3 regions of the Ensifer sp. MJa1 genome follow, and region 2 is predicted to be linked to each of the others. Evidence: riboswitches for the same ligand, from Rfam matches in the RefSeq annotation. Region 2 holds a riboswitch; each other region holds the start of a gene.
The links. A riboswitch is a leader RNA that binds a small molecule or an ion and turns the genes downstream of it on or off. The one in region 2 is predicted to bind thiamine pyrophosphate.
Positions count from the first base shown of each region.

Region 1 (9,474 bases), on a different contig from region 2:
CCATCCGCTGGGCAAAGGAGGTCAACGGCGACCGCAGCGCCGACCTGATCCTGCGCAAGGTCGGCGCCAATGGCATGCGGCTGACGACACTGGACGTCGACCCCGCTTCGGGCAGGAGGATCGTCACGAGCGAGATCAACCTCAAGCGAAAATAGTCAGCCCGCGTCTGCGCAAGGGGCGAGCCCGGCGCCGTGAACAGCGCCGCACCCCCCCCTTTTCTTCAGGCCGCTGCCGCCGTGCGAGCATCAAAATCGGCCGTCCACTGTAGCGACGGGCGCTTGCCGCAGCGCTCGACCCAGGCCTTGATGACGGCGCTGTCCGGCGTCGCGGCGGGATACCAGGCAAAGGGCGAGTGCAACAGCAGATCGACGGCCGAGTAGTGCTCGCCCATCAGATAAGGGCTATCCGTCAGCGCCTTTTCGAGCCGCTCCGCCATTTCCCCCGGACCGCGGAAGGTAAAATCCAGATAGGGATGCGAAAGCCCCGCGGCCTGCATGATGAGCACCGGCTCGACGACACCGGCGTACCACGCAAGCCAGCTCAGGTAGCGGCCGCGCTGCGGGTCGCCGGCAGATGGCGCCAGCTTCTTTTCCGGGAAGAGATCAGTCAGGTACTGGATGATGGCAATGCTTTCCCAAAGCACGACGCCGTCATGGACGAGCAGAGGCACCTTGCCTTCCGGGTGGGGGTTCCTCGGATCCTTGCGGCCACTGCCGTCGCCGCGTGTGATGTCGACGATCTCGATCTCCACCTCGTCGATGGCGTCGAGTTCGCGAAGCAACGTCATGATGCGCGATGAGCGCGAGCGCGGGGAGTGAAAGAGCGTCAGCATGGTCAGGTCCTCGGTTGCGTTTGCGGATATGGGTCTTATACAGTCGCACAACTGCCAGTTTTCGTCAGTAGGTTTCAGTTACTCTTCAAGTCATGGCTCGTAGCGCTCGTCTCTTCCGCCTGCTCCAGGCGCTCCGTACTCTCCCCTCCCCGGTCACGGCTGCCCGCCTTGCCGAGGAGACCGGCGTATCGTTGCGATCGCTCTATCGCGACATCGACAGCCTGCGCGCCGCTGGCGCCGTTATCGACGGCGAGCGCGGCTTCGGCTATCGGCTGACCGAAGACATCGCGCTGCCGCCGCAGACTTTCACGCGGCTCGAGATCGAGGCCTTGGTGCTCGGTCTTGCCGAGGTGCAGCACATGGGCGAGCCGGAACTGGCAGCAGCGGCCGGCGCTGTACTTTCCAAGATAACGGCGACACTGCCCGATCGGTTGCAACGCCAGGCGCTTCATGCGGTTTCGCAGGTCTATCGCTTCGACAAAAGAGAGCCGCCACCGATCGATGTCTCTCTGCTGCGCGAGGCCTCCTGGCAGGAACGCGCCGTCGTCATCGGCTATGTGGATGCTGAAAGGCAGCGAACCGATCGCAAGGTGCTGCCGCTTGCCATCGTCTATCTGGAGCGGGTGCTGGTACTTCTCGCCTGGTGCTACCTCAGGGAGGACTATCGCAAGTTCCGTGTCGATCGCATCGTCGATGTCAGAATGACGGAGGAGAGCTTCCGCCCTCGCCGCGTGCCGATGCTCCGGGAGTTCATCGCCTTTTTGAACGCTGGCGCACCTGACACATCGAAGATGACGTTGAGCGGTCAATAGGCCCAAACGACGACGCGGCCCGTGTTGCCACGAGCCGCGTCTGGACCGCCGTAGAGCGCCGCGCGTTCCTATGAACGCGCAAAGGGCGCTCTAGCACCTTGATTCTGGAGCATCTTGTCCGCTTTCAAGGATTTGAATGCGGGATGCTCCAGGGCAGTCATGCCCTGGGAGGCAACTTTATTCGGCCGGCTGCAACGCAGGCTCAGGCAGGGCTTCCGGCGTGCGCCCGCCAAGCACGGCTGCCATCTGCGCTTCGTCCAGCTCGCCTTCCCACTTGGCCACGACGATGGTTGCGACCGCATTGCCGACGAAGTTGGTAAGCGCGCGGCATTCCGACATGAAACGGTCGATGCCGAGGATCAGCGCCATGCCAGCGACCGGGACGGCCGGCACGACCGAGAGCGTTGCGGCCAGCGTGATGAAGCCGGCGCCGGTAATGCCGGCAGCGCCCTTGGAGCTCAGCATGGCAACGAGCAGCAACAAGACCTGGTCGCCGAGCGACAGCGGAATGTCCATCGCCTGGGCGATGAAGAGGGCGGCCAGCGTCATGTAGATGTTGGTGCCGTCGAGGTTGAAGGAATAGCCGGTCGGGATGACGAGGCCGACGACCGAGCGCTTGCAGCCGGCCTTTTCCATCTTGCTCATCAGGCCCGGGAGGGCTGCCTCCGACGAGGAGGTGCCGAGGACCAAAAGCAGTTCTTCCTTGATGTAGCGAATGAGCGCCACGATCGAGAAGCCGTTGTAGCGAGCGACCGCGCCGAGAACGATAAACACGAACAGGAACGAGGTGATGTAGAAGGTGCCGATCAGCATGGCAAGGTTCGCGATCGAGCCAACACCGTACTTGCCGATGGTGAAAGCCATGGCGCCGAAGGCACCGATCGGGGCGGCCTTCATCAGGATGCTGACAAGCTTGAACACCGGCAGCGTCAGCGCGTGCAGGAAGTCGACGACCGGCTCGGCCTTCTTGCCGACCATGGCGAGCGCGAGACCGAAGAGCACGGAGATGAACAGCACCTGCAGGATGTCGCCGTCCGCGAACGCACCGACGAGTGTCGTCGGGATGATGTTCATCAGGAAGCCGGTGATCGTCTGCTCATGTGCCTTTTCTGCATAGGTCGTCACCGCCTTGACGTCGAGCGAAGCGGGATCGATGTGCATGCCGGCGCCCGGCTGCACGACATTGGCGACGATCAGGCCGATGACGAGCGCAAGCGTCGAAAAGGTCAGGAAGTAGATCATCGCCTTGCCGGCGACGCGACCGACCTTGGCAAGATCGGTCATGCCGGCGATACCGGTCGCGACCGTCAGGAAGATGACCGGGGCGATGATCATCTTGACGAGGCGGATGAAGGCGTCGCCAAGCGGCTTCAGCTCCGTACCGAGCGAGGGATAGAAATGGCCGAGCAGGATGCCGGCTGCGATTGCGGCCAGAACCTGGACATAGAGATGACCATAGAAAGGTGTCTTGCCGCGCGGTTCCGCGGATTGGTCGATAATCATGAGATCCTCCACTGGACCCAGTCCGGCGTCATGCCGGGCCTCCCGGGTCAATTTCCGATGCGCGACAGCTCGGGCTGTCATGAGGATGTCATTTGCAACGGCCGTGCCAGTTCTCGTATCGACGTCGCAACCAATTGACTTCATGAAGATATTTTCTTGAACTGCGATCGCGCGCACGAAAATTTGAGCGGATTTCCGCACAAGACATCTGGAACCGTGAGCGGAAAAATGCACAATCCCGCCATGTCCAATGCCGCTTCCACCGCCTTCAATCTGGCTGATCTCGACAGATCCATGCGCCGCACATGGTTGATCTTCGCCGGCCTCGCGCTCGCCCTGATCGTCGCCGGACTTCTGGCTGCCGGCGCATATGGCCGCAACCGAGCGCTCGAAACGGTCGACGCCCAGAGCCGGATCGACGCCAACCTGAAAGCTTCGCTGTTGCGGGCCGTGCTGGAGCGCCAGCGTGCAACGCCGCTGGTGCTTGCCGACGATGTCGAGGTCAAGGACGCGCTTTCGAGCCGCAACGGCCATGCGCTGCAGCGATTGAACGAGAAACTCCAGGCGCTCGCGACCAATACCGATGCAGCCGTGATCTACGTTATCGGCCCCGACGGCGTTGCCGTTGCCGCCAGCAACTGGCGCGAGCCGACGAGCTTCGTCGGCAACGACTATGCCTTCCGCGAATATTTCCGCATGGCGATGCGCGACGGCAAGGCCGAGCACTTCGCCATGGGTACGGTGAGCAAGCGGCCGGGCCTCTACATTTCACGGCGGGTTCAGGGCCCCGACGGTCCGATCGGCGTCGTCGTCGCCAAACTCGAATTCGACGACGTCGAGGCGGAATGGCTGGCATCCGGAAAGCCCGTCTATGTGACCGACCGGCGCGGCATCGTCTTGATCACCAGCTTCCCGTCCTGGCGATTCATGACGACCAGAACCATCCCGCGCGATCGCGTTGCCGCCATCCGCGACAGCCTGCAGTTCGGCGATGCCTCACTGCTGCCATTGCCTTTCCGCGACATCGAGCCGACCACCGACGGGTCCAGCGAATTGCGCGCACTGCTGCCGGGCGACAGTGAGCGGCACTACCTTCGTGTCGAAACCATGGTTCCGACGACAAGCTGGCGGCTGGAACAGTTGGCGCCGCTCGATGGCGCGATCGCTGCGGCGGCACGCGAAGCACGGCTGCTGGCAATGGCGGCCCTGGTGCCGCTGCTCGCCCTTGCGGCCCTTCTCTTGCGCCGACGCCAGACGCTGGCCCAGACGACGGCAAGAGATCGCGCCGCCCGCGACGAACTGGAGCGCCGCGTGACGGAACGCACGCGTGACCTCAGCCTCGCCCGCGACCACCTGGAAACGGAAATTGCCGATCACCGGCGCACCGGCGAGAAGCTGCAGGCCGTACAACAGGAGCTTGTCCAGGCGAACCGGCTGGCGATCCTCGGCCAGGTTGCAGCCGGCGTCGCCCATGAAATCAACCAACCGGTCGCCACGATCCGCGCCTATGCCGACAATGCCCGCACCTTCCTTGACCGCGGCCAGCAGCAAACGGCGGTCGAAAACCTCGTGAGCATCGCCGAGCTGACCGATCGGGTCGGCACCATCACCGACGAATTGCGCGGCTTCGCCCGCAAGGGCCGCTTTGTCGCCGAACCGACCCCCATGCGCGAAGTGATCGAGGGCGCCCTGATGCTTTTGCGCAGCCGCTTTGCCGGCCGAATGGACGCCATCATCATCGACCTTCCCGAAAATGGCCTCAGCGTCTTCGGCAACCGCATCCGGCTGGAACAGGTGCTGATCAATCTGTTGCAGAACGCACTCGAAGCGCTGGGCGAACGCGCCGACGCCGAGATCCGCGTGCACTGCGAACACGGCCCCGACGACAGGCTCTTGCTCGTCGTCGCAGACAATGGCCCCGGCATCCGCCCGGAGATCCTCGAAGATCTCTTCACCCCCTTCAACACTTCCAAGGACGAGGGGCTGGGCCTCGGCCTTGCCATCTCCAAGGAGATCGTCGCCGACTATGGCGGTGAGATCTTCGTTGAAACCAGCGACAAGGGCACCGTCTTCACGGTACGCCTGAAAAAGGCCTGAACGATGCAGCCGTCCGTGTATCTCATCGACGACGACAATGATCTGCGCAAGGCGATGAAGCAGACGCTCGAGCTTGCGGGCTTGAGCGTTACGGCCCATGCGAGCGCCGCCGAGGCGCTTGAGACGCTTGATGCCGATTTCGACGGCATCGTTGTCAGCGATATCCGCATGCCCGGCATTGACGGGCTGCAACTTTTTCGCCGTGTCGCGACTTTCGACAAGGACCTGCCCGTGATCCTGGTGACTGGCCACGGAGACATCCCGATGGCAGTGCAAGCCTTGCAGGACGGCGTCTACGACTTCATTCCCAAACCCTTTGCGGCCGACAGGCTGGTGCAGAGCGTGCACCGCGCGCTCGAAAAGCGCCGGCTCGTCATGGAAAACCGCGCCTTGAAGCGGGCAGCCGAGACCGCCGGCGACAGCCTGCCGCTGATCGGCCAGACGCCGGTGATGGACCGCCTGCGCCAAACGATCAAACATATCGCCGATACCGATGTCGACGTGCTCGTCGCCGGTGAGACCGGCAGCGGCAAGGAAGTGGTGGCCACGCTGCTGCACAATTGGAGCCGTCGCCGCGACGGCAACTTCGTGGCGCTGAATTGCGGGGCACTTCCGGAGACGGTGATCGAGAGCGAACTCTTCGGCCACGAAGCGGGCGCGTTCACCGGCGCGTTGAAAAAGCGCGTGGGACGGATAGAGCATGCAAGCGGCGGCACGCTGTTTCTTGACGAAATCGAAGCGATGCCGCCGGCCACCCAGGTCAAGATGCTGCGGGTTCTGGAAGCTCGCGAGATCACGCCGCTCGGCACCAACCAGGTGCGCCCCGTCGATATCCGCGTCATTGCCGCCGCCAAGATCGACCTCGGCGACCCGGTCCAACGCGGAGACTTCCGCGAGGATCTCTATTTTCGGTTGAATGTCGTCACCTTGTCCATCCCGCCACTGCGCGAGCGTCGCGACGATATCCCGCTGCTGTTTTCGCACTTCCTGACCCGCGCGACCGAGCGCTTCAAGCGCGACGCGCCGGTCGTCTCGCCGGCGGTGCAACGACATCTGATGACTCATGCCTGGCCCGGCAATGTGCGTGAACTCTCGCACTTTGCCGAGCGGGTCGCGCTTGGTGTCGAAGGCTCGCTGGGCCAGACCGCTGCGGCAACCGATCAGCCGGGTTACGCGCTGCCAGAGCGGTTGGAGCGCTACGAAGCGGAGATCCTGAAAGAGGTGCTTCGCGCTCAGCGCGGCGACGTCAAGGCAACGATCGAAGCGCTCGGCATTCCACGCAAGACCTTCTACGACAAGCTTCAGCGTCACGGCATCAACCGCGCCGATTACGCCGAACGCGGCGCACCGGAAAAGTCCGGCCGCTAGGCTTTCCGGAGAGACCGAAAATTCCCGCATAGGATGCATCTTGATCGACGAGCGAATTCACGCTTGACGACGCAGGCCGATCGATGGCTATCTTCTGGGCATTCACCAGGGGGGTCCCGCCAAGGGGCTGAGATACTGCTGGATGGTCGGCTTGCCGGCTGTGGCGCAGTGACCCGTTGAACCTGATCCAGTTCATACTGGCGTAGGGACGGTGCAGATATCGAAGCCACGACTCCGCTTAGTCGGTCGTCCGGCGGCGCGTCTTTCATCCTCTCGGCATCAGAACTGGGTCTCCAACCGCAACTTGGAGCCTCGTCATGAATATTGCCACCAAACCTGCAGCCCTCTCGGTCACACAAGGGCCGCTCCCCGCCTCCCGCAAGATCCACAAGCCTGGTGTCCTGCACCCGGACATCCGCGTGCCGATGCGCGAGATCGCACTGCACCCGACCTCCGGCGAGCCGCCGGTCACGGTCTATGATTCCTCCGGCGCCTATACGGCCGACGATGCCGAGATCAGCATCGAGGCGGGCCTGCCGAGGCTGCGCCGCAACTGGATCCTCGCCCGCGGCGACGTCGAGACTTACGAGGGACGGATCGTGCGGCCGGAGGACAACGGCTTTGCGACCGGCGACCGACTGACGCCGACCTTTCCGCTCCAGCACACACCACTGAAGGCGACCGCCGGCAAGGCCGTGACCCAGCTTGCCTATGCGCGCGCCGGCATCATCACGCCGGAGATGGAGTTCGTGGCGATCCGCGAGAACCTCGGCCGCGATGCGGCGCGCGCGAAGGTCCGCGATGGCGAGAGCTTCGGCGCCCATGTCCCTGATCATGTCACCCCCGAGTTCGTCCGCCAGGAAATCGCCAGCGGCCGGGCGATCCTGCCGGCCAATATCAACCATCCGGAATCCGAACCGATGATCATCGGCCGGAACTTCCTGGTGAAAATCAACGCCAATATCGGCAACTCCGCCGTCACCTCGTCGATGGCCGAGGAGGTCGAGAAGATGGTCTGGGCGACCCGCTGGGGCGCCGACACGGTCATGGACCTGTCGACCGGCCGCAACATCCACAACATCCGCGAATGGATCATCCGCAACTCGCCGGTTCCGATCGGTACCGTGCCGCTCTATCAGGCGCTGGAAAAGGTCAACGGCATTGCCGAAGACCTCAACTGGGAGGTCTACCGTGACACGCTGATCGAGCAGGCCGAGCAGGGCGTCGATTATTTCACCATCCATGCCGGCGTGCGGCTCCACTACATCCCACTCACCGTCGACCGCGTCACCGGCATCGTCTCGCGCGGCGGCTCGATCATGGCCAAGTGGTGTCTGCATCACCACCGCGAGAGTTTCCTCTACGAGCATTTCGAGGAGATCTGCGCCATCTGCCGCGCCTATGACGTCTCGTTCTCGCTCGGCGACGGCCTGCGCCCTGGCTCGATTGCCGACGCCAACGACGCAGCGCAATTCGCCGAACTGGAGACGCTTGGCGAACTCACCCAGATCGCCTGGGCAAAAGACTGCCAGGTGATGATCGAAGGCCCCGGCCACGTGCCGATGCACAAGATCAAGGAGAACATGGACAAGCAACTGAAGACCTGTGGCGAGGCGCCGTTCTATACGCTCGGGCCGCTGACGACCGACATTGCGCCGGGCTACGACCACATCACCTCGGGTATCGGTGCTGCCATGATCGGCTGGTTCGGCACCGCCATGCTCTGCTATGTCACGCCGAAGGAGCATCTGGGCCTGCCCGACCGCAACGACGTCAAGGTCGGCGTCATCGCCTACAAGATCGCTGCCCACGCCGCGGATCTCGCCAAGGGTCATCCGGCAGCCCAGGTGCGCGACGACGCGCTGTCGCGCGCCCGTTTCGAGTTCCGCTGGGAGGACCAGTTCAACCTCTCGCTCGATCCGGAGACCGCCCGAAACTTCCACGACGAGACCCTGCCGAAAGAAGCCCACAAGGTCGCGCATTTTTGCTCGATGTGCGGCCCGAAGTTCTGCTCGATGCGGATCTCGCACGACATTCGTGCGGAAGCACAGAAGGAAGGCTTGGAAGCGATGGCGGCGAAGTACCGCGAGGGTGGAGATCTCTACATGCCGGTCGCTGAGGTCGAAGCTACAAGGTAAGGCGCAATACGTCGGGAGGGATGACTCGCACTCCCTCCCGACCGCGAGCCGGATGCTGGAGCCTGCCCTTGGGCAATCGCTTGCCCCCTGATCGGTTGAACGATATGTAAGGCTCACGCAAAAGTCGCGGCCGCCGAACCCGTCATTCACGCCAAGCTGCGTCTTCTGCGGCACTCTTGTAAGACGACGAAACAACGCCGTTACACAGGGAGAAAGCCTTGAGGACACGCCGGCTGAGACTGACGGCCCTGTCGATGGGCGGCCTTGCGGCACTCGCTGGAGATCTGCCACGCCTCGATGACAGCGGCAGTTTTGCCGCGGGTTTTTCCTGGATTGCCTCGGCCCATGCGGACGACGCCGATGGCGGCGGCGGGAATGGTGGAAATGGCGCTGATAGCACCGACCAGGGTGGCGAAAACGTCGGGAGCGGCGGAAGCAACGGCACAGAGGGCGGCGGCGATGGGGGCGGTGGCGATGGGGGTGGCGGCGATTGGGGCACCGGCGACGGTAGCGGCGTAGGCGGTGTGCCCGGCGGTGGCGGCGCAGGCGGCGGAGGTGGCGTCATCGACAGCGGTAGCCGTAGTGTGCACCAGTCATCCTCGCGCGACTCACGGGATTACGGACCAAGCGGCGACGATTGGCACGGCGGCAACAATTTCCTGAACCTTTTCCGCCAGGCGCCGGAAAGGCGTTTCGAACGGAGCCAACCTGAACCTTCCGCCCG
Region 1 is NZ_JAKUMO010000002.1:405,242-414,715, reverse strand. Features, by position in the region: gene MKZ91_RS04640 (hypothetical protein) at 1-155, shown strand, start outside; gene MKZ91_RS04635 (glutathione S-transferase family protein) at 221-832, opposite strand; gene MKZ91_RS04630 (helix-turn-helix transcriptional regulator) at 925-1,644, shown strand; gene MKZ91_RS04625 (dicarboxylate/amino acid:cation symporter) at 1,822-3,147, opposite strand; gene MKZ91_RS04620 (sensor histidine kinase) at 3,376-5,244, shown strand; gene MKZ91_RS04615 (sigma-54-dependent transcriptional regulator) at 5,248-6,612, shown strand; TPP riboswitch at 6,710-6,839, shown strand; gene thiC (phosphomethylpyrimidine synthase ThiC) at 6,930-8,750, shown strand; gene MKZ91_RS04605 (hypothetical protein) at 8,969-9,474, shown strand, end outside.
Region 1: it holds a riboswitch for thiamine pyrophosphate, as region 2 does, so the genes downstream of both, thiC (phosphomethylpyrimidine synthase ThiC) here and thiD (bifunctional hydroxymethylpyrimidine kinase/phosphomethylpyrimidine kinase) in region 2, are expected to answer to the same signal.

Region 2 (9,474 bases):
GGGTCCGAAGGACACTTGCCGCGCCAGATGCGTTTGCCGTCTTGCCGGATTGAGATCGCGGTGTCTTTCAAGGAAATGTCGAGCCCGATATACTGGTTCATGGTTGCCTCCAACGAATGATGTTTGGGCCCGGTGCCAATCGGGAGCCCGTATTCCCATCTTATCGGGGGCAACCACCCCTACCAGTATCAACAGAGAAAATGGCCTGAGGAGATCGCGCCGCGATTATCCCATGTCTCAACGACGTCGACCCAAAGGCGTGGCTCGCCGATGTGTTTAGCCGCATCGCCGATCTTCCCGTCTCCCGCCTGCACGAACTGCTGCCGTGGCAATGGAAGACACACAAAGGGACGGCTATTGCGGCGGCCGCGTAAACAGCTCCCGGAACAATGCTTGCGAACGCGCCAAGCCTTCATCGGTCAGGATCAATGACTTCGACTTGTTGACTGGGTCGCCGATCAAGCCCTTCTTGTGAAGCCGATCCGTCGTTGCCCAGTCGAAGCCCTTCCAGGCACAGCGTTCGTTATGCAGCGTCAGCCATAGCAGCGCCAAAACCGCATCGTCGATCTTGTCCTCATCGATCTCCATGAACCGACGTTACCACGCGCGGCACCCAAAATCCTGCGGCCCTGCTCGGATGGATACTCCACTCAGCAAATCATCTTCTGAGCTATTTGTCACAGTGGTTCGGGTTTGACACCCCCCCCTACGCTGCCCTAGCATCCCTCCTGCCGAGGGGCGCACATTGACTGTGCTGAGATGGCGGTGAGCCAGACCCTTGAACCTGATCCGGATCATACCGGCGTAGGAACGGCAAGGGCCTCTCTGGCACTCCCGCGCCTCCGCCGTTCGTCTGGATCTCCGTGATTTTGGTTTCGGGAGATCACTGGTGCCAGTATGCAGTTTAGAATGTAGCGACGAAGAACTCTGGGGGGCGAGGCGACCGGCCCAGGGGCTCGATCTGTCGGATTCCTCCATACTGCATCGACGACCCACCTCAGTTTGTACGTGCTTGAGTTGGTCACTGGCCCGCGCGTTCGCCATCATCAGAGCTGCTTCTACATTTCAGTGGAGCCGGGCATGACTGCTATCGCCGTCACGATCGCGGGCTCGGATTCCGGTGGTGGTGCGGGTGTCCAGGCAGACCTGAAGACGTTTTCGGCACTCGGCGTCTACGGTGCCAGCGTGATCACGGCGATCACGGCGCAAAACACCCGCGGCGTTACCGCCGTCGAAGATGTTTCCCCAGCTGTCGTTTCCGCGCAGATCGATGCGGTGTTTTCAGACCTCGCCGTTCGTGCGGTGAAGATCGGCATGGTCTCGCGGCAGGAGACAATTGCGGCAATCGCCGGTGGCCTGAAACGCTACCGTCAGGCGGCGGTCATCGATCCGGTCATGGTTGCGACTTCGGGCGATATACTGATGCGTTCGGATGCGATTGCGGCACTCAAGGAGCAGTTGCTGCCAACGGCGCTGGTGTTGACGCCGAACCTGCCGGAGGCGGCGTTGTTGACGGGACGTTCCGTTGCCGAAGATGAGGTTGAGGTTTCGCGTCAGGCGGAGCTTCTTTTGAAGCTCGGCGCAGGCGCAGTTTTGATGAAGGGTGGGCACGGCAAGGGCCAGGAGGCCGTGGACATTCTCTTCGACGGCGAAAAGGTCCTTCGTTTGTCGCGGCCGCGGGTCGAGACCAGGAATGACCATGGGACCGGGTGCACGCTTTCGGCGGCAATCGCCGCTGGCCTGGCCCGCGGGCAGACGCTTTCGGACGCGGTCGTCGCTGCCAAGGCCTATCTGCACGAGGCGCTTGTCGCTGCTAATGGCTTGCGAGTCGGGCAGGGGCGCGGGCCGGTCCACCACTTCCATCAATGGTGGAGGCCCGATGATGGCAGGGCGATCCAGGCAACAGATTAGGACAGCAAGCAGCCCGGATGCGCGCGGTTCAGGCTTCCGAGTTTCAATGAACTCCAGGTTGCATTGAAAAAAGGAGCAGCCACCGCCATGGTCGAACGGCGCCGGCGGGTTTCAGCCGGGGACGCCGCCATCACACCGCGCCCGGCGGAACCTTCAGGCTACGGCGGCGCTGCGTGTCTCTTCCGGCGCTCCATTGAGCAGCTTGCGGTAGAGCGCCACATGTTCGCGCGCGCTCTCGGTATGGCTCATCGGCCGCCGGAGCGTGGCGCGCAGATTGTCCCAAGACCGCGGCGTGCTCAGGACGTCGATCAGACGGTCGGCGAGATCCTGGGCGCTGCCGGCGCGGAAATGATAGCCGTCCAGGCGGTCCCGCACCTTCTCGGCCATGCCGCCGATATCGGAGCAGAGGATCGGTCGGCCGTGGTGCAGCGCCTCCTGAATGACGATGGGCGAGTTCTCCCACCAGACGGACGGCATCACCACCCAGTCGGCCGAGCGCATCAGCCGTGGCATGTCCTGGTTCTGATAGGAGCCGTAGAAGCGGACGCGGCGGCCGGCGTCCTCGATCAGTTTGGCGACCTGTTCCTGATAGTCCTTCGGTTGGCGTTCAAGGTTGCCGCCGAAGATCATCAGCGAGGAATCGTCGCCCCAGATCTCGTCGGGCACCCGCGAGACCGCGTCGATCAGCACGTGAACACCCTTGAACGGCGTCATCTGGCCGAAATAGGCAAAGCGGTTGCGTCTGGCCGTCGGCGCAGGCAGGTCACGCGCTGGCGCCTTGTCGCCAAGCACGATGCCATTTTCGATGACGAAGATCTTTTCTGCCTCGATCCCCCAATCGACATAGCGGTTGGCAAGAAAGGCGCTCGGGGCTATGAAGGCGTCGGCCAGGTTGAGCATGCCGCGCACGAACTGTTCGCGCCGCACGAAGCGCGAAACCGGGATATCCGGGAAACAGCCGTGGCAACTGATCGGCGAAGCGCCGTTGCAAAGCTGGCCCGACGGTCGCTTCACCATCTGCCCGTGGTTGTGGCAGATCGACAGATATTCGTGGAAAGTGACAACGATACGCGCCTTCGGCAGCATGTCACGAACCGCATAAAGCGCTTCGAGCCCGAAGCCGATGATGTGGTGGAAATGGACGATATCGGGTCTGATGTCGCCGACGAAACGTAAGAGATCCTGGCGAATGGCGTCGGTGTCACCGTTGGACAGGAAGAAGTGGTCGTAATCCTCGGCGTGATAAAGCACCTCGTCCGTGGCGAGCCTCAGGCTCATCAGCGCCGAAGCACCATGCCGTGGCACGGGGTTACCAACGCGGGCGAGATAGACCGATTCGATGCCGGGCAGGCCGTTTAAGGCCTTGTGCTGGCTATGCGAGGCAATCTCAGCGCCACCGAGAGAGTGGGTCGGATGACCGTGCGAAATAACGAGAACGCGGAGCTTCTCACTCATGCGGAAATCTCCCTTGCTGTGGCGATTTCCGGCTCTGCCGCGGACATCCAGCGCGCGCGGAAAATCGTTTGGTCGGCGCGTTCCACATAGCGCGCCGATGCCGCCGAACCGGCGGCGCCGGCCTCATCCGATCCGAGCATCTGCAAAGAGGGCAGCCAGTAGGATTCGTATCCCTTGCCGCTCAGTCGCAGCGCCAGGTCGAGACCTTTCAGCGACGCGCCGAGATAGGCGGGTGCTGTTCCCGTGTCCTCGACCAGGGCGCTTCGTGGCAGGATGCAGCATTCGAGCGATGCCGTTGCAACCCGCGTCAGCTTGAGGCGGTTCACGGCACCAATCGGATAACCGGCGTAGCGGCTTGATTGCAGGTGATCCGGGCGGTCGAGCGAAGGGCTTCCGGCCCAGCGGATCGAATGGTCCTCATAGGCAAGGGTCGGCGAAATGATGCTTCCCCTGTTTGCATCGTAAGTGGCGATCAGCGTCTGGTACCAGCCGGGATTGGCTGGCGTCAGCGAGGCAGACAAGAGGACAACGGTCTCGTTGTCGATCGTGCGCGCACCCGCCTGGGCCAGGTCGCAGGCGTCGCCGGCGCCTTCGACCGATACCAGCCGCAACGGCAGCCGATAGAATTCGGCGATCTGCCGGATACGCGCTGCCTGTCTGCGGAAGCGCTCCGATTGCAGTACAAGGACAATCGGCGCCCGCCGTGTATGCGGGTCGAGGGCAAGCAGGCCCAAAGAAGCGGCGAAATCCTCGTCGGCCTCACCGGTTGCGATGATGATCGCCGGGCCCTGTGCCTGGTCGAAGGCTCCGATATCGAGCACGGTTTCGACGGCCGGCGGACGGGTGCGCGCAGCGCTCAGGAACGGAACGATCTGGCGGTCGATGATGTCGGGCAGAGACCAGCTCGTCGGATCGATCGAGTTCAGCAGGCGAAGGGCTGCGTGACGGGCGGTTACCCTGGCCGGAAACAGCGGCATGTAGGCGCGACGCGTGTCGCGAAGGGTAAGCTCGAGATAGACGGGGCTTGCGTGATCGCCGGCCAGCTCGCCGACAAAGCCGATGAACCCGTGGGAACGGCGATGTCCCTCAAAAGCATTCTTGAAGTCCGACCGGTCCGCAAACGCCTCCTCGACATCGGGGCGTTCTGTCCTGATCCAGGAGCCGTCGAGCCGCTCTTCCGCGCGCTGGCGGCGCAGGCGAACGCTTTGCACATGGTCGTCCGGGTCAAGCAGCCAGCCGGAAATCAGGAAGGCGCCGTCATCGCCTTGAAAGAGGCTGTCGACACCAAGCCGCACGGGTACTGGCAGGCCCGAAATCGTCTCCGTGCCGTCAAAGCCGTTGGCTGCCTCGCGCAGGCGCAGGAGCACCTGGGGCGAGCTTTGGCTTTGCAGCAGCATCGAGCGGATATGGCCGGGCGTCTCCAGCGGGCCGGCCACGAGCTTGCGCTCATGGACCGCGAGGTAACGCCAGGCGCCTTTTCCCCGGTAGAAAATACCCTGGATGTCGCGGGCCCGTGGTAGATCCTCCGCCGACAGAAGGCCGACAAAGCCGACGGCGCCGTCAGGCGCATCGGTCCTTGGGAAAACCGCAATGCTGGTTTCGGCAAGGCAAGAGCCATCCGCCCTGATGATCGCCCGCGAAGCACCGCCTGGCATGTCATGGGCCCAGCCCTTGAGCGCGATGGCGTCGTCGTGGCCCTCGCCCAGAAGCTCGATATATCCGTCGCTCGTCGTTCCGGCTTTCAGCAGGGTGGCGATCGCCGTGAGCTTTTGTTCTCCAAGCGGCGGCTTCATCATGAGATCCACCAGGCGGCCGAGCACGTGCACGGCCTGGGGGCCTGCAAATTCCTTCAGCATGCCTGCCACATCTTGGGCAGAGGCCGCGCGCGGCGCGACAATGTAGCGTTTACCGGCGCCATCTTTGCCGAAGCGCACCGTTGCCGGCATGCGCTCGGTGCCGTCGAATGGCAGAAGGGCGGCGAAACCATGCGTGCCGGAGCCTTGGGACGTCGCCAGTCGCCACCCGATGACAGATGCAATTGCTTGGGTCGACGAATCCTCATCGATCTCGACCGGCACCTGGTCGGCCATGGCGGCGCCAGCCCCGATTACCAGCAGCAATGTCTCATCGATCGGACATGCGACGATGCGTCCGCCTCGGGTGATCCTGGCAAACGGTGCGGGGGCGACGGCTGTTGCCTGCTCCGAATTGGGCATATGTCCGCCTCAGGTCCGGATGATGAGCGAAAGGATGGCGCCTGCGGCAAAGCCCGCAAGCACGAAGAGCAAGAGCAGCGTCGGCTTCAGATCGCCATTGGACCGCTGCCTGAGCGCAGTCAGGCTCTTCTCCATTCCAGCCACGACGCCATCGAGGCGCATGAGATGAACGTCAAGATCGGTCAGCCGTTGGGTGATCTCCGTGCGCAGATTGGCGACGTCGTCCTGGATTGCCGAGAGTTCGACATTCTCGCCTTCCTCGCCTTCTCCAAGTCTTGGCCGCAGGGCCGAGCGCTGCGAGACCTGCAGCTGGCGCTGAGCGGCCATCAGCACGTCGAGCTTGTCGAGGACCTTCGTCAATGGCGCCGCGATCAAGGCTTCGGCCGCCTGTTCGTCGGGCTTGGGAACGCGCAGCGGCAGATCGCCGCCCTGTCCGGTCGACGCGAGCACGACAAGTTCGCCAGCGCGTGCGTTTGCCAACTCTGGCAGCGAAATCTCGAAGGCGTGGTTACCGTCGCCGATCCCGTTGCGCTTGAGGTCCGGCCGATTGCGGTCGGCCATCGCTTCGGCGATGATCTTGCCGTCGAGCAGCACGCGGATGGCGAGCCGCTTCTCGGGGGTTGCCGGATCGAAAGCCCAGCCGAAGACGCGGCCCTGGTCGATCGCGTCGACGCGGCCCTTCAGGGGTTTGGCGTTGCCTTGTTCCGGTGCGACGGTTGGTTTATCGGCTGCAGTCGTCATTGTCTTCCCTCTAGGCCGCGGCGGTTTGTGTCGGCTCTATCGCGTTGATCAGCGCGAGATAGCGGCGGGCAGTGGTGTCGATATCGTCTGGCTTGCGGGCATTGGCCGAAAGGCGCCGCCTCAGATCCGGGTTTTCCGCCATGCGGCGCATGGCAGCGGCAAGGGCCCGCGAATCGTTGGGCGGAACCGTCAGGCCATTTGTCCCATCCTGGACCATCTCGGCCATGCCACCGATGTTGCTGGCAATGACCGGCTTTTTCTGAATCTGAGCCTCGCCGATGACGAGGGGGGCGTTTTCCCACCAGATCGAGGGCACGATCGTGCAGTCGACCATGGAGACGAGTTCGGCAATATCTTCGCGCCGGTAAGCGCCGCGCTGCTGGACGGCAGATGCCGTTTTCTTGAACAGGCGCGTGATCTCGTCCTTGAAACCCTCGCTCTGGAACGGCGCGCCGCCATGGACGCGAAGCTCGAAGCGCAGGCCCTCGTCGATCAATTGCCGCGCCGCTTCCAAAAGCACCGTGGTGCCCTTCCAGGGGTTGAGGTTGCCGAAGTAGCCGAAAACCGGGCGATCGTTCTCCTGGCGGTCCTTGCGCGCCGGCGCGTCACGCGGCGGCAACCCGTTGGCAATCACGCTGATGCGCTCGCCGTCGAGTCCCCAGTCGATGAAGCGCTGACGCAGGAACTGGCTTGGCGCGATGAACCGGTCGACCGTGCGAAGCAGTGCCTTCAGATGCTGCTCGCGCAGCACGAAACGGTCGAGTGGGATGTCCTTGAAGCAGGCATGGCAGCGGTCCGGAGCCGACTTGTGGCAGAGTTCCTTGCCGCTGGTGCGGACCATCAGGCCGTCGTGGTGGCAGAGCGGATAGTAGTCGTGCAACGTCATCACGATCCGACAGTCGGGCAGGGTGCGCCGCACGATGTGCGGGAATTCGGCGCCGAGCAGCAGGAGGTGGTGCAGATGCACCACATCGGGGCGGAAGTCGCGCAACAGTTCGGTGAGGTCAGGCACGACGCCGTAGAGGTCGATCTGGCTCATGAAGAATCGGTCGAAATGGCCGGACCACAACAGAACTTCGTCGCCCGCCGACCCGATCGCCTGGAAACTCGTGCCCGGGCGGATCTCGCGGTGGATCTGATTGGTGGCGCCAAGAAAAAGCGCCTCGTGCCCGGCTCGCTGATAGGCGCGGAAGAGATCGTGCGCAAAGATCTCGGTTCCGCCAGGGTGAAGGGCCGGATGATTGTGGGCTGCAACCAGAATGCGTTTTGTCATCCGCTCATACCCCGGCGCTCGGCGACAAAGACATCCTGGTAATGGCCGGCATCCTGTCCGCGCCAGTGGCCAAGCGATTTCAAGGCTATCCGGAAACCTGCCCGTTCGAGAGCCCGGTCGAGGAAACCGTCGTCGAAACCGACTGCTGCAAGCGGGGGCAGGGTCGGCACGAACCAGCAGGGACCGTCGCCGCTGCGGTTGAAGGCAAGGCGCGGATCACGCCTGCCGTTCTCGTTTGCCGCGGCCACCCGGTCGACGACAAAGGCGGTCATGAACAGGCGTCCGCCCGGTTTCAGCATTCTGCCGATCTCGCTCAGATAGACGAGCACCTCGTCAGGCGGCAGATGCGTGACGATCGAAGTCATGATCGCAAAATCGAACTGCCGGTCCGGATAGGGCAGTTTCAGTGCCTTGCCGTTGATCTTGCCTGAGGGATTATAGAGTTCGTGCGAGATGTCGACATGCTGAAACGTGAAATTCGGATAGACCGGTGCGACGAACTGCCGGCACCAGGAAATGCCGCCGTCGACCGGATCGATGCCGACATAACGTCCTTTGTCGGCGTCGAGATACTGGGTGAGCGGAACCGCCATACGCCCGATGCCGCAGCCGATGTCAAGGACGCTGCTTTCCGGCTTCAGGCCGCCCAGACGGATGAAGTGGCCGAGGAACTCGGTGCCGACCGCCCGGTAGTTGCCGTCTCCGACGAAGACGTTGTTGCTATCCGGCTGAGGCAGGAAACGATTGTCAAGGAGCGTTTGAAGCATGCCTTCAAGACGGTCTTCGTTTGGCTGCCAGTCCGATTGCAGGCTGTCTGCGTGGCGAAGTGCGGGTTGGTTCATGCGGCGCTCCTGGCGGCAATATTCGGGTTCAACGGCACTGCCGCCTGGTCGGCGCCGAGATAGTTCGGCATCAGCGTGCTGATGTCGTCATTCCATCGTTCGGTGTGCTGCCAGGCATTGTATTGGCTTGCGACACCGCGGGTGTAATCCTGGCTGCGGCTGATCGAGCGGCGCTCGAGGTGGTAGAGACAGGCCGCCGGCTCGTAATAGATCTCGAAGCCGGCCTGGCGGATTTTCAGGCAGAGGTCGCTGTCCTCGTAGTCACCGATCACGAAGTCCTCGGCATACCCCCCGACCAGGTCCCAGACCTCGCGGCGCATGACCTGGCAGGCGCCGGTAACGGCCGGAACGATGCGGCCCGCCTGTGCCGGCGGATAGGCGCCGGGCATGCCCTTGTAGAAATGGTGGTTCAACCAGACACCCTGTTTGTTGCGGGCAAAATAGAGGCCGGCGTGCTGCAGCGACCCATCCTCGAAAAGCAGCTTCGGGCCAATGGCGCCAAGCGACTTATCGCGAAGGACGGGCAGCACCAGGGTTTCGAGCCAGCCCGGCTCGCGCGGCACCACATCGGAATTGAGCATGACGACGACCGAACCGCGGGCATGACGCGCGCCGGCATTGCACGCACGCGCATAACCGCCGTTCCGGTTCATCACCACCAGCTTCATCGACAGCCCGTGCAACAGGTGCAGGCCGCCGAGCAGATGGTCGGTCTCGTCGTGGATCTCGGGAGAATCGAGCACGTAGATGATCTCGGCGTTGGCGGCGACCCAGGGGTCGGTTGCAAGGCCGGAAAGCTGGAACCGTAGGAAGTCGAGAACGCGGTAAAGGGGCACGACGATCGAGACGAGCGGCGTCTCGAGCATCGGACCGAAGTCCTTCGTCTGCTCGACGCGGATGGACTTGCCCAGTCGCTGTTCGACGTCCCGAAGCGCTGGCGCAAGGATCGTGCGGAAGGCCGCATCATTCGCATGCTGCGGCGGAACGGCGCGCAGGATCCGGTTGCGCTGCGCCGCCGGCTCGAACGGTTGGGGCT
Region 2 is NZ_JAKUMO010000022.1:5,256-14,729, forward strand. Features, by position in the region: gene MKZ91_RS24615 (IS110 family transposase) at 1-101, opposite strand, end outside; partial or broken gene MKZ91_RS24620 (transposase domain-containing protein) at 213-374, shown strand; gene MKZ91_RS24625 (DUF6429 family protein) at 355-588, opposite strand; TPP riboswitch at 725-828, shown strand; gene thiD (bifunctional hydroxymethylpyrimidine kinase/phosphomethylpyrimidine kinase) at 1,081-1,911, shown strand; gene MKZ91_RS24635 (glycosyltransferase family 4 protein) at 2,065-3,366, opposite strand; gene MKZ91_RS24640 (hypothetical protein) at 3,363-5,582, opposite strand; gene MKZ91_RS24645 (hypothetical protein) at 5,592-6,323, opposite strand; gene MKZ91_RS24650 (glycosyltransferase family 4 protein) at 6,334-7,596, opposite strand; gene MKZ91_RS24655 (class I SAM-dependent methyltransferase) at 7,593-8,438, opposite strand; gene MKZ91_RS24660 (glycosyltransferase family 2 protein) at 8,435-9,474, opposite strand, start outside.

Region 3 (9,474 bases), on a different contig from region 2:
CAGCGTATGCACGACGATGCCGAAGCTGGTCCCGAGCACGACGAAAAGCGCCGCCTTCTTGCCCTGCGCCAGCGCCCGGCTGATCGAAAGTGTCATGTCCGGGCCGGGCGTCGCCGCCAGAAGCAGCGTTGCTGCCGCGAAGGTGAAGAGGGTTGCAAGGCTCGGAATGAAGTCCATCGTCGGTCTCCGTGGCGCTGGGTCGCCTTGCGTAATCCCGCGCCTGCGCTTTTGCCAGCGGATTCGCGACATCCGGCGTTCTAACGCTTGTATCGCCGCAGGTTCTGGCTAAAGTGCCGCAGATTTGCACGCGGCATCGCCGCCCTCCCCAAGACCAGACGGACGGAAACCATGGCATCGCATAAAGACGTGAAAAAAGTCGTTCTCGCCTATTCGGGCGGCCTCGACACCTCGATCATCCTGAAGTGGCTGCAGACCGAACTCGGCGCGGAAGTCGTCACCTTCACCGCCGACCTCGGCCAGGGCGAAGAGCTCGAGCCGGCCCGCAAGAAGGCCGAGATGCTTGGCATCAAGGAGATCTATATCGAGGACGTCCGCGAGGAATTCGTCAAGGATTTCGTCTTCCCGATGTTCCGCGCCAATGCCGTCTATGAAGGCGTCTACCTGCTCGGCACCTCGATCGCTCGGCCGCTGATCTCCAAGCACCTGATCGACATCGCCAAGAAGACCGGCGCCGACGCGATCGCCCACGGTGCCACCGGCAAGGGCAACGACCAGGTTCGCTTCGAGCTTTCGGCCTACGCGCTGAACCCGGACATCAAGATCATCGCCCCCTGGCGCGACTGGTCGTTCAAGAGCCGCACGGACCTGCTCGAATTTGCCGAGAAGCACCAGATCCCGGTTGCCAAGGACAAGAAGGGCGAAGCGCCATTCTCCGTCGACGCCAACCTGCTGCACTCCTCCTCCGAGGGCAAGGTTCTCGAAGATCCGGCTCAGGAAGCCCCTGAATACGTGCACATGCGCACGATCTCGCCGGAAGCCGCTCCCGACAAGGCGACCGTCATCAAGATCGGCTTCGAGCGCGGTGACGCCGTCTCGATCAACGGCGTACGCCTGTCGCCGGCGTCCCTGCTTGCCAAGCTCAACGAATACGGCCGCGACAACGGCATCGGCCGCCTCGACCTCGTCGAGAACCGCTTCGTCGGCATGAAGTCGCGCGGCGTCTACGAGACCCCCGGCGGCACGATCCTTCTTGCCGCTCACCGCGCGATCGAATCGATCACGCTCGACCGGGGTGCTGCCCACCTCAAGGACGAGCTGATGCCGCGCTACGCCGAGCTGATCTACTACGGTTTCTGGTTCTCGCCGGAGCGCGAGATGCTGCAGGCGGCAATCGACAAGAGCCAGGAGCATGTGGAAGGCGAAGTGACGCTGAAGCTCTACAAGGGCAACGTCATGACCATCGGCCGCGAGAGCGACAAGTCGCTCTACTCCGACAAGCTCGTCACCTTCGAGGACGACCAGGGCGCCTACGACCAGAAGGATGCCGCGGGCTTCATCAAGCTCAACGCGCTGCGCCTGCGCACGCTGGCTGCGCGCAACCGCTAAACCGGCGCCGTCGAAAAACCAAGCCTCCGCGACCCGCTCGTGGAGGCTTTTTGTTGGCCTTACTCGGCCGCCTCGGGCAGCGGATCCTCGCGGTCAGCAGGCACGGCGAGCGGCCTCAGCCGAACCATGTGGCGGTACCAGAGATAGCTGAGGATGCAGACAAGCCCAAAGCTCGGGATGATCGTCCCGAGTGCCAGCACCGGCGCGCCGACCGCAACGGCAATCGCCCCGCCGAGAAGCCCTGAGCCCATCTGGACGAAGCCCATGACAGCCGAAGCCGTACCGGCGATATCCGGGAAAGGCGACATCGCCGCCGTCATCATATAGGGCATGACGAAGGCGATGCCGAAGGCATAGACGCCGATCGGCAGCATCACGGAAAGGAAGCTCGGTGAAAGCGCATGCATGGTATAGGCGAGTACGAGGCTGGCCGCACCGATGAACACGAGTCCCGCCGGTACCAGCGCCTGCGGCGTGAACCGCCGCATCAAGAGCCGCACCACCACGGTCCCCGAGAAGAACAGGCCCGACTGCATCAGCATGCCGACGCCGAACTCGGTCGGCGCCAGGCCGACTTCGTTGATCAGCACGAAAGGCAACATGGTCGCCCAGGCGTAGAGCGCACCGACCGCTCCGCCGATGACGAGAGTCGAGGAGATGAAGCGGCTGTCGCTCACCAAGCGCCGATAGGCCGCAAGGATCGGCTTCAGGTGGCCCTTGGCCGGATCCGGCGTCGAGGTCTCTGCCATGAAGAACTGCACGGTGAAGCAGGCCATGGCGGCAAAGCCGACCATCAGAAAGAAGATCGACTGCCAGCCGAAAAGGCCGAGCGCCAGCCCACCGAGGGTCGGCGACACCGCAGGCCCGAGCGCCAGCATCATGCCGATCATGTTCATGATCCGCGCAGCCTCAGTGCCTGTGAACTGGTCGCGCACGATCGCGCGTGCCACGGTCATGCCGACCGATGCGCCGATGCCCTGCACCAGCCGCCCGGCAAGCAACACCGCCACCGAAGGCGCAAAGGCGGCCATCAGGCTGCCGAAAAGATAGATCGCCATGAAGATCAGCGTCGCGCGACGCCGGCCGATGACGTCGGACAGCGTTCCGGAAACGAGCTGGGCAAAGGCAAAGCCGGCGAAATAGAGCGACAGCGTCATCTTGATCGCCGCCTCGCTGGAAGAGAAGGCGCGCACCAGTTCCGGCATCGCCGGGGTGTAGAGGGCCATGGAGACCGGGCCGAGCGCAACCAGGAAGGCGCCGATGATGCTCGTGCGCCGCTCGCTCATGCGCCGCGTCATCGCGAAGCTCCGGACTTCTCCTCGGTCTCCTTGCCGGCGAGGCACGGATCAAGCTCACGCAGGTTGTGGCGCAGGATGCGCAGGTTGGCACAGAGGACTTCGCGTGTCGCCTCGTCGAGCCCTGCCGTATAGGCGTTCATCATCTCGCGCAGTCCTACCATCAGCTCCGTGAGCAGAGGCGTGGCCTTTTCGGTGATCACGACATTCTTGGCGCGACGATCAGCCGGATCGGGCACGCGGGCGACAAGCCCCATCGCCTCCAGGCGGTCGAGATAGGCCGACAGCGTCATCGGCTCGATGCCCATGCGGGTGGCGATCTCGGCCTGCTTGATGCCTTCTGTCAGCGCCACCTGGATGAGCGTGCGCGCCTCGCCGGGCGTAATGCCCAGATCCATCGCATTGACCTTGCGATCGAAAGCCCCGCGCAAAAGGCGCGAGACGTCGGTCAACAGCATTCCGATGGTTTCGGATTCGAGTTTGAAGGGCATCCGGATCGTTCACAATTGAGATAATAAGTTTTACTTATCATATCTCCTGGAAACCTTCAACGCACCGGACGTTGTCGCTTAGCCCTCGAGTTCCTCGCGCAGCATCTCGAGTTCCAGCCACTCTTCTTCCATGCGGGCAAGATCGGCGCGCAGCTTCTCCAGTTCCTGGGCGAGTTTCGCAAAGGCGTTCGGGTCCTTGGAGAAGAGGTTGGGATCCGCCATCTTTTCCTCGCGCTTGGCGGCCTCCGCTTCCGCCTTGGCGATCTCCTTCGGCAGGTTTTCCAGCGCGAATTTCTGCTTATAGGAGAGCTTGCCCTTGGTCGCCTTCGGCGCCTCCGCGGCAGGTGTTGCTGCCTCGCTCGCCTTGGCCTTTTCCGCTTTCTCGGCCCTACGCTTCTCCTCGATCGCGCCCTTGCGCTGCGCCATCATGTCGGAGTAACCGCCGGCATATTCGATCCAGCGGCCGTCCGGCTCCTCGGGATTGGCCGGGGCAATCGTCGAGGTCACGGTGCGGTCGAGGAAGTCGCGGTCGTGGCTGACGAGAATGACTGTTCCGGCAAAGCCCGCAACGATCTCCTGCAGGAGGTCGAGCGTTTCGATGTCGAGGTCGTTGGTGGGCTCGTCGAGGATCAAAAGGTTCGTCGCCCGCGACAGGATGCGCGCCAGCATCAGCCGTGCCCGCTCGCCGCCCGAAAGCTCACGGATCGGCGTGCGCGCCTGCTCCGGCTGGAACAGGAAGTCCTTCATGTAGCCGGTGACGTGGCGCTGCTCGCCGTTGACGAGAAGATTGTCGCCGCGCCCGTCCGTCAGGTAGTGCGCCAGCGTGTCGTCGAGGTTGAGGTCTTCGCGCTTCTGGTCGAGCGTTGCCATTTCGAGGTTGGTGCCGAGCTTGACGGTGCCCGTGTCCGGCTCGATCTGACCGGTCAGCATCTTCAGAAGCGTCGTCTTGCCGGCGCCGTTCGGGCCGACGAGACCGATGCGGTCGCCCCGGTGCACGCGGATCGAGAACGGCGCGACGATGGTGCGGTCACCATAGGCCTTGCTGATCTTTTCGGCCTCGATCACCAGCTTGCCGGATTCCTTGGCGTCGGCGGCGGTTGCCTGCACGGTGCCCTGCGGCCCCTTGTGGCCGCGATAGGCTGCACGCATGGTCTGCAACTCGCCGAGGCGGCGCATGTTGCGCTTGCGTCGCGCCGTCACGCCGTAGCGCAGCCAGTGCTCCTCGCGCTCGATCGCCTTGCCGAGCTTGTGCTGCTCCAGCTCTTCGGCTTCAAGCACCTCGTCGCGCCAGGCCTCAAAATGGGCAAAGCCACGGTCGAGCCGCCGCGACTGTCCGCGGTCGAGCCAGACGGTTGCGGTCGACACCTTCTCCAGGAAGCGCCGGTCGTGCGAAATCAGAACCAGCGCCGAGCGGCTACGGATGAGCTCGTCTTCCAGCCATTCGATCGTCGGCAGGTCGAGATGGTTTGTCGGCTCGTCGAGCAACAGAATGTCCGGCTCGGGCGCCATGACGCGGGCGAGCGCCGCGCGGCGTGCCTCGCCACCCGAGAGCTGCTTCGGATCTTCCTCACCGGTGAGGCCCAGATGCTGCAGCAGGTAGGCGACACGGTAAGGATCGTCGCTCGGGCCGAGCCCCGCCTCGGCATAGGCCTGCACCGTGTCGTAGCCGTCGAAGTCCGGTGCCTGGTGCAGGTAGCGGATGGTCGCCGACGGATGACGGAACACCTCGCCCGTCTGCGCCTCGGCAAGCCCTGCAGCGATCTTCATCAGCGTCGACTTGCCCGAGCCATTGCGGCCGACGAGGCAGATGCGGTCGCCCGGCTCCACTTGAAAATTGGCGCCGGCAAGCAACGGCGTGCCGCCGAAGGTGAGGAAGATATCGTCGAGTTTCAGAATGGGAGGCGCCAAGGCTCAGGCTCCGGAAAGGTCATAGGGGCGGGCAAGCACGATGGCGCGTCCGCTCTTGAGAGTGAAGCGAAGGGGACCCTCCGCGACGTTGGAAACGGTTCGGGATGAGCCGAACGGCAAGGTGAAATCATCGAGCGGATAACGCGCATTGACGATCGAAAGACCGGTCAGCTCGGTCAAACCCAGCACGGAAAAGAGGCAGCCCTTCGGCAGATCGAGATCGAACGCTCCGGCAAGCAGCGGACAGGCCTCCTCCTCTCCCGAAGTCATGAGGACTGGAAGGCCGCGTTCGGCAAGAGCAACGGCCTGCAGCAGGTGCAGAAAGGCGTGGTCGCTGCGGGTGCCGCCAAGCGCACCGGCAAAGATCAATCGGTCGGCCCCACGCGACAGCGCGGCTTCAACCGCAATTTCGCCGTCCGTCGCCGCCTTTGCCGCCGGATAAGGCTCACGCGGCACGGCTGAGAATTCGGACAGCAGGGCTTCTTCGGTCGAGTCGAAATCACCCACCCAGACATCGGGCACCACGCCCAGGGTCCGCGCATGGCGCATGCCGCCATCGGCCGCGACGAAGCGGCTGTCACGGAGCTGCTCTGTCAGCCGGTCGGAGGGCGTCAACGCGCCGCCGAGAAGAATGGTGTAGGTGGATCGAGCCATGGCAAAGCCCATAGCGCAAAGGAGGGCAGAAGGAAAACGAAGAAACGCACAGCGCTACCCTCGTTTTGCAGCCGGATATCAATCGCTCTCGGCCACAACCTCGGAAGACAGCATGCCCGCATAGACACCGGGGGTAGAGTCCGGAATTTCGATCGCGCCGGCCACGCGTTCGTAGAATTTTGCCGGGCCGACGCCACCGATGACCGCATAACCGTAACCGGCATCCCGCATCGCCGTCAGGCTTTCCAGCAGCAGCACTTCGCCAATCCCCTGCCCGCGCATGCTTTCATCGACCCCCGTCGGACCGAAGAAGCCGAGCGCCGTCACGTCATGGCAGGCAAAGCCGACGACCCGGCCTTCGAAAACAGCGATGTGAATGCGCGTGGGGGTCGAGGAGAAAGCGCCTTCCGCCTCGCTCGCCCAACCGGCGCCAAACGTCTTTTCGATCCAGGAAACGACCAGGCGGCGCTCCGGCGCCATCGCGCGGCGAATGCTGATGCCTGGGCCAAGCCGCGACCGGGATTGCGACGGCAGGGCATAGAGTCGAACAAGCATATCGGGCATGACGGTCCTCCGCAGGGTCTTTGCACGCTGTCATAGCGCAGATGCCATCATGCGCAAACGCATGACGTGACGTCGCTTGGCAAGCATCACGGCCACAATCTCGACTTGCCATCAAACCGCCGTGGCGGTAAATCTCTTGCCGCTCTAACGGGGTGCCTCCCGACCGCATGGCGGCCGGAGGCTGAGAGGCGTCGAAACGCCAACCCGCGGAACCTGATCCGGCTCATACCGGCGGAGGGATTAGACGCGATCGCACCGATACGCCCTTTTCCCGTGCAACAACGAACTTTGGGAGAGAGGTGCTTTCCATGTCCAAGTTTTCACTGAAAATGTTTAGCCGGCTAGCGCTGGTAGCAACGGCTGGTCTTGTAACAGCCGGTACCGCTGCCGCGGCCGACAAGACGCTGACCGTCTACACCTACGAGAGCTTCATCACCGAATGGGGCCCCGGCGCCAAGGTCGCCGAGGCCTTCGAAAGGACCTGCGAATGCAAGGTCAACTATGTTGGCGTCGCCGATGGCGTCGAACTCTTGACGCGCCTGAAGCTCGAAGGCGAGGCTTCAAAAGCCGACATCGTGCTCGGCCTCGACACCAATCTCGTCGCTGAAGCCAAGGCCACCGGGTTCTTCGCGCCGCACGGTGTCGCCACCAAGGACCTGAAGGTCCCGGGCGGCTTCGCCGACGATACGTTCCTGCCCTATGACTACGGCCACTTCGCTGTCGTCTATGACACCGAAACGCTGAAGGCGCCGCCGAAGAGCCTCAAGGAATTGGTCGAAGGCGACGCATCGCAGAAGATCGTCATCGAGGATCCACGCACCTCGACGCCGGGCCTCGGGCTGCTGCTCTGGGTCAAGGCCGTCTATGGCGACGAGGCAGGTGCCGCCTGGGCGAAGCTTAAGGATCGCGTCCTGACGGTCACGCCAGGCTGGTCGGAAGCCTACGGCCTCTTCACCAAGGGCGAAGCGCCGATGGTGCTCTCCTACACCACCTCGCCGGCCTACCACATGGTCGCGGAAAGCACCGAGCGCTATCAGGCGGCGGCTTTCTCCGAGGGGCACTACATCCAGATCGAAGTCGCCGGCATGACCAAGAATGCCAAGGAGCCGGAACTGGCAAAGCAGTTTCTCGCCTTCATGACCGGCCCTGAGTTCCAGTCGATCATCCCGACCACCAACTGGATGATGCCGGTCGGCGCCACCAGCGAACCGCTGCCGGACGCCTTCAGCAAGCTGGTCAATCCGGAAAAGACCTTCCTTTTGCCATCGGAAGAGGTCGCGAAGAACCGCAAGGCCTGGATCGACGAATGGCTTGCCGCGATGAGCAAGAACTGAGGCCGGCTTGTTCGCGCTTCGCGAAAACCGCATGACTGTCGTCGCCGGGGCGCTTTGCCTCGGCGCCTTCCTGCTCTTCGTCAGCCTGGCGATCGCAGCCTTGCTCGCAGAGACCGGCGGCGCGAACGAGAGCACCCTGTTCGACGCCTATATCTGGCGCGTCACCCGCTTCACGCTCCTGCAGGCAAGCCTTTCCACTCTGCTATCCGTGCTCTTCGCGATACCCGTGGCGCGGGCGCTCGCACGGCGGCCACAGTTTTTCGGGCGCATCTGGCTGTTGCGGCTGATGGCGTTGCCGCTCGGCCTGCCCGTCCTCGTCGGCGCGCTCGGGCTGATCGAGATCTGGGGCCGCCAGGGGCTGTTGAATTCCGGCCTGCGCCTCATCGGACTGGAGCAACCGGTCAGCATCTACGGCCTGTTCGGCATCCTCATCGCCCATGTTTTCTTCAACATGCCGCTTGCGGCCCGCCTTTTCCTAGCCGGGCTTGAGCGCATTCCCGCAGAATACTGGCGCTCAGCCGCCAATCTCGGCATGCCCTCCCACGCGCTTTTCCGCTTCATCGAGTGGCCCGTGCTTCGCGGCCTGTTGCCGGGTGCGGCCGGCCTCGTGTTCATGCTCTGTGCCACCAGCTTCACCCTGGTACTGACGCTTGGCGGCGGGCCTGCGGCAAGCACGATCGAAGTGGCGATCTACCAGGCGCTCCGCTTCGATTTCGACCCGCCGCGCGCCATCGCCCTTTCTGGTCTGCAGATCGCCATCACCGGGCTGCTGCTGCTCATCCTTAGCCATCTGGCGACGGAACCGCAGCAGGGCATGACCGGCGGCCGCACCGTCCGCCGCTTCGATGGCGTGACATCGCTGTCACGCCTCAACGACGGGGTGTGGATCGCCCTGGCACTGCTGTTCCTCGCCGCGCCGCTGATCGCCGTCATCGCCTCCGGCCTTCAGGCCGACCTGCTCAAGCTCGCCCGCGATCAACATGTCCACCGTGCCCTGGCGACGAGTGCCGCGATCGCGCTCGGCTCGGCCCTGACTTCCGTGGCCATGGCAGCGGTGATGATCCGCACAGCTTCAACCATGGTCGCGTCACGTCACGCCGGGCCGTTTGCCCGCGGCTTTGCCGGCGCCATTGGTGCCAGTACCTCGCTCATCCTGCTGGTGCCTCCGGTGGTGCTCGGCGCCGGCTGGTTCCTCTTGCTTCGCCCCTTCGGCGACGTCGCGCGCTTTGCACCCGTCATCGTCGTGGCGATCAACGCGCTGATGGCGCTTCCTTTCGTCCATCGCATTCTGGCGCCGGCCATGGCGACCCATGCGGCGCGCTCCGGGCGCTTGACGGCAAGTCTCGGCATCCGCGGTTTCCATCGCCTGCGATGGATCGACTTTCCCGCCCTTCGCCGGCCATTGCTGATGGCGCTTTCCTTCGCCATGGCCCTGTCGCTCGGCGATCTTGGCGCCGTGGCGCTCTTCGGCTCGCAGGACATGGTCACCCTGCCCTGGCTGCTCTATAGCCGCATGGGCAGCTACCGGACCGCTGATGCCGCCGGTCTTGCCCTGTTTCTCGGGCTTCTGTGCCTGATCTTCACGATTCTCGGCACGGCGGAAGACGGCCGCCGGCCCGAAGGACGCAAAGCATGACCCATCCTGCCGCAGCCATAGAACTC
Region 3 is NZ_JAKUMO010000008.1:71,568-81,041, forward strand. Features, by position in the region: gene MKZ91_RS13180 (LysE family translocator) at 1-177, opposite strand, end outside; gene MKZ91_RS13185 (argininosuccinate synthase) at 349-1,566, shown strand; gene MKZ91_RS13190 (multidrug effflux MFS transporter) at 1,626-2,864, opposite strand; gene MKZ91_RS13195 (MarR family winged helix-turn-helix transcriptional regulator) at 2,861-3,352, opposite strand; gene MKZ91_RS13200 (ABC-F family ATP-binding cassette domain-containing protein) at 3,431-5,260, opposite strand; gene MKZ91_RS13205 (thiamine diphosphokinase) at 5,264-5,914, opposite strand; gene MKZ91_RS13210 (GNAT family N-acetyltransferase) at 5,993-6,478, opposite strand; TPP riboswitch at 6,617-6,735, shown strand; gene thiB (thiamine ABC transporter substrate binding subunit) at 6,808-7,812, shown strand; gene thiP (thiamine/thiamine pyrophosphate ABC transporter permease ThiP) at 7,844-9,448, shown strand; gene thiQ (thiamine ABC transporter ATP-binding protein) at 9,445-9,474, shown strand, end outside.
Region 3: it holds a riboswitch for thiamine pyrophosphate, as region 2 does, so the genes downstream of both, thiB (thiamine ABC transporter substrate binding subunit) here and thiD (bifunctional hydroxymethylpyrimidine kinase/phosphomethylpyrimidine kinase) in region 2, are expected to answer to the same signal.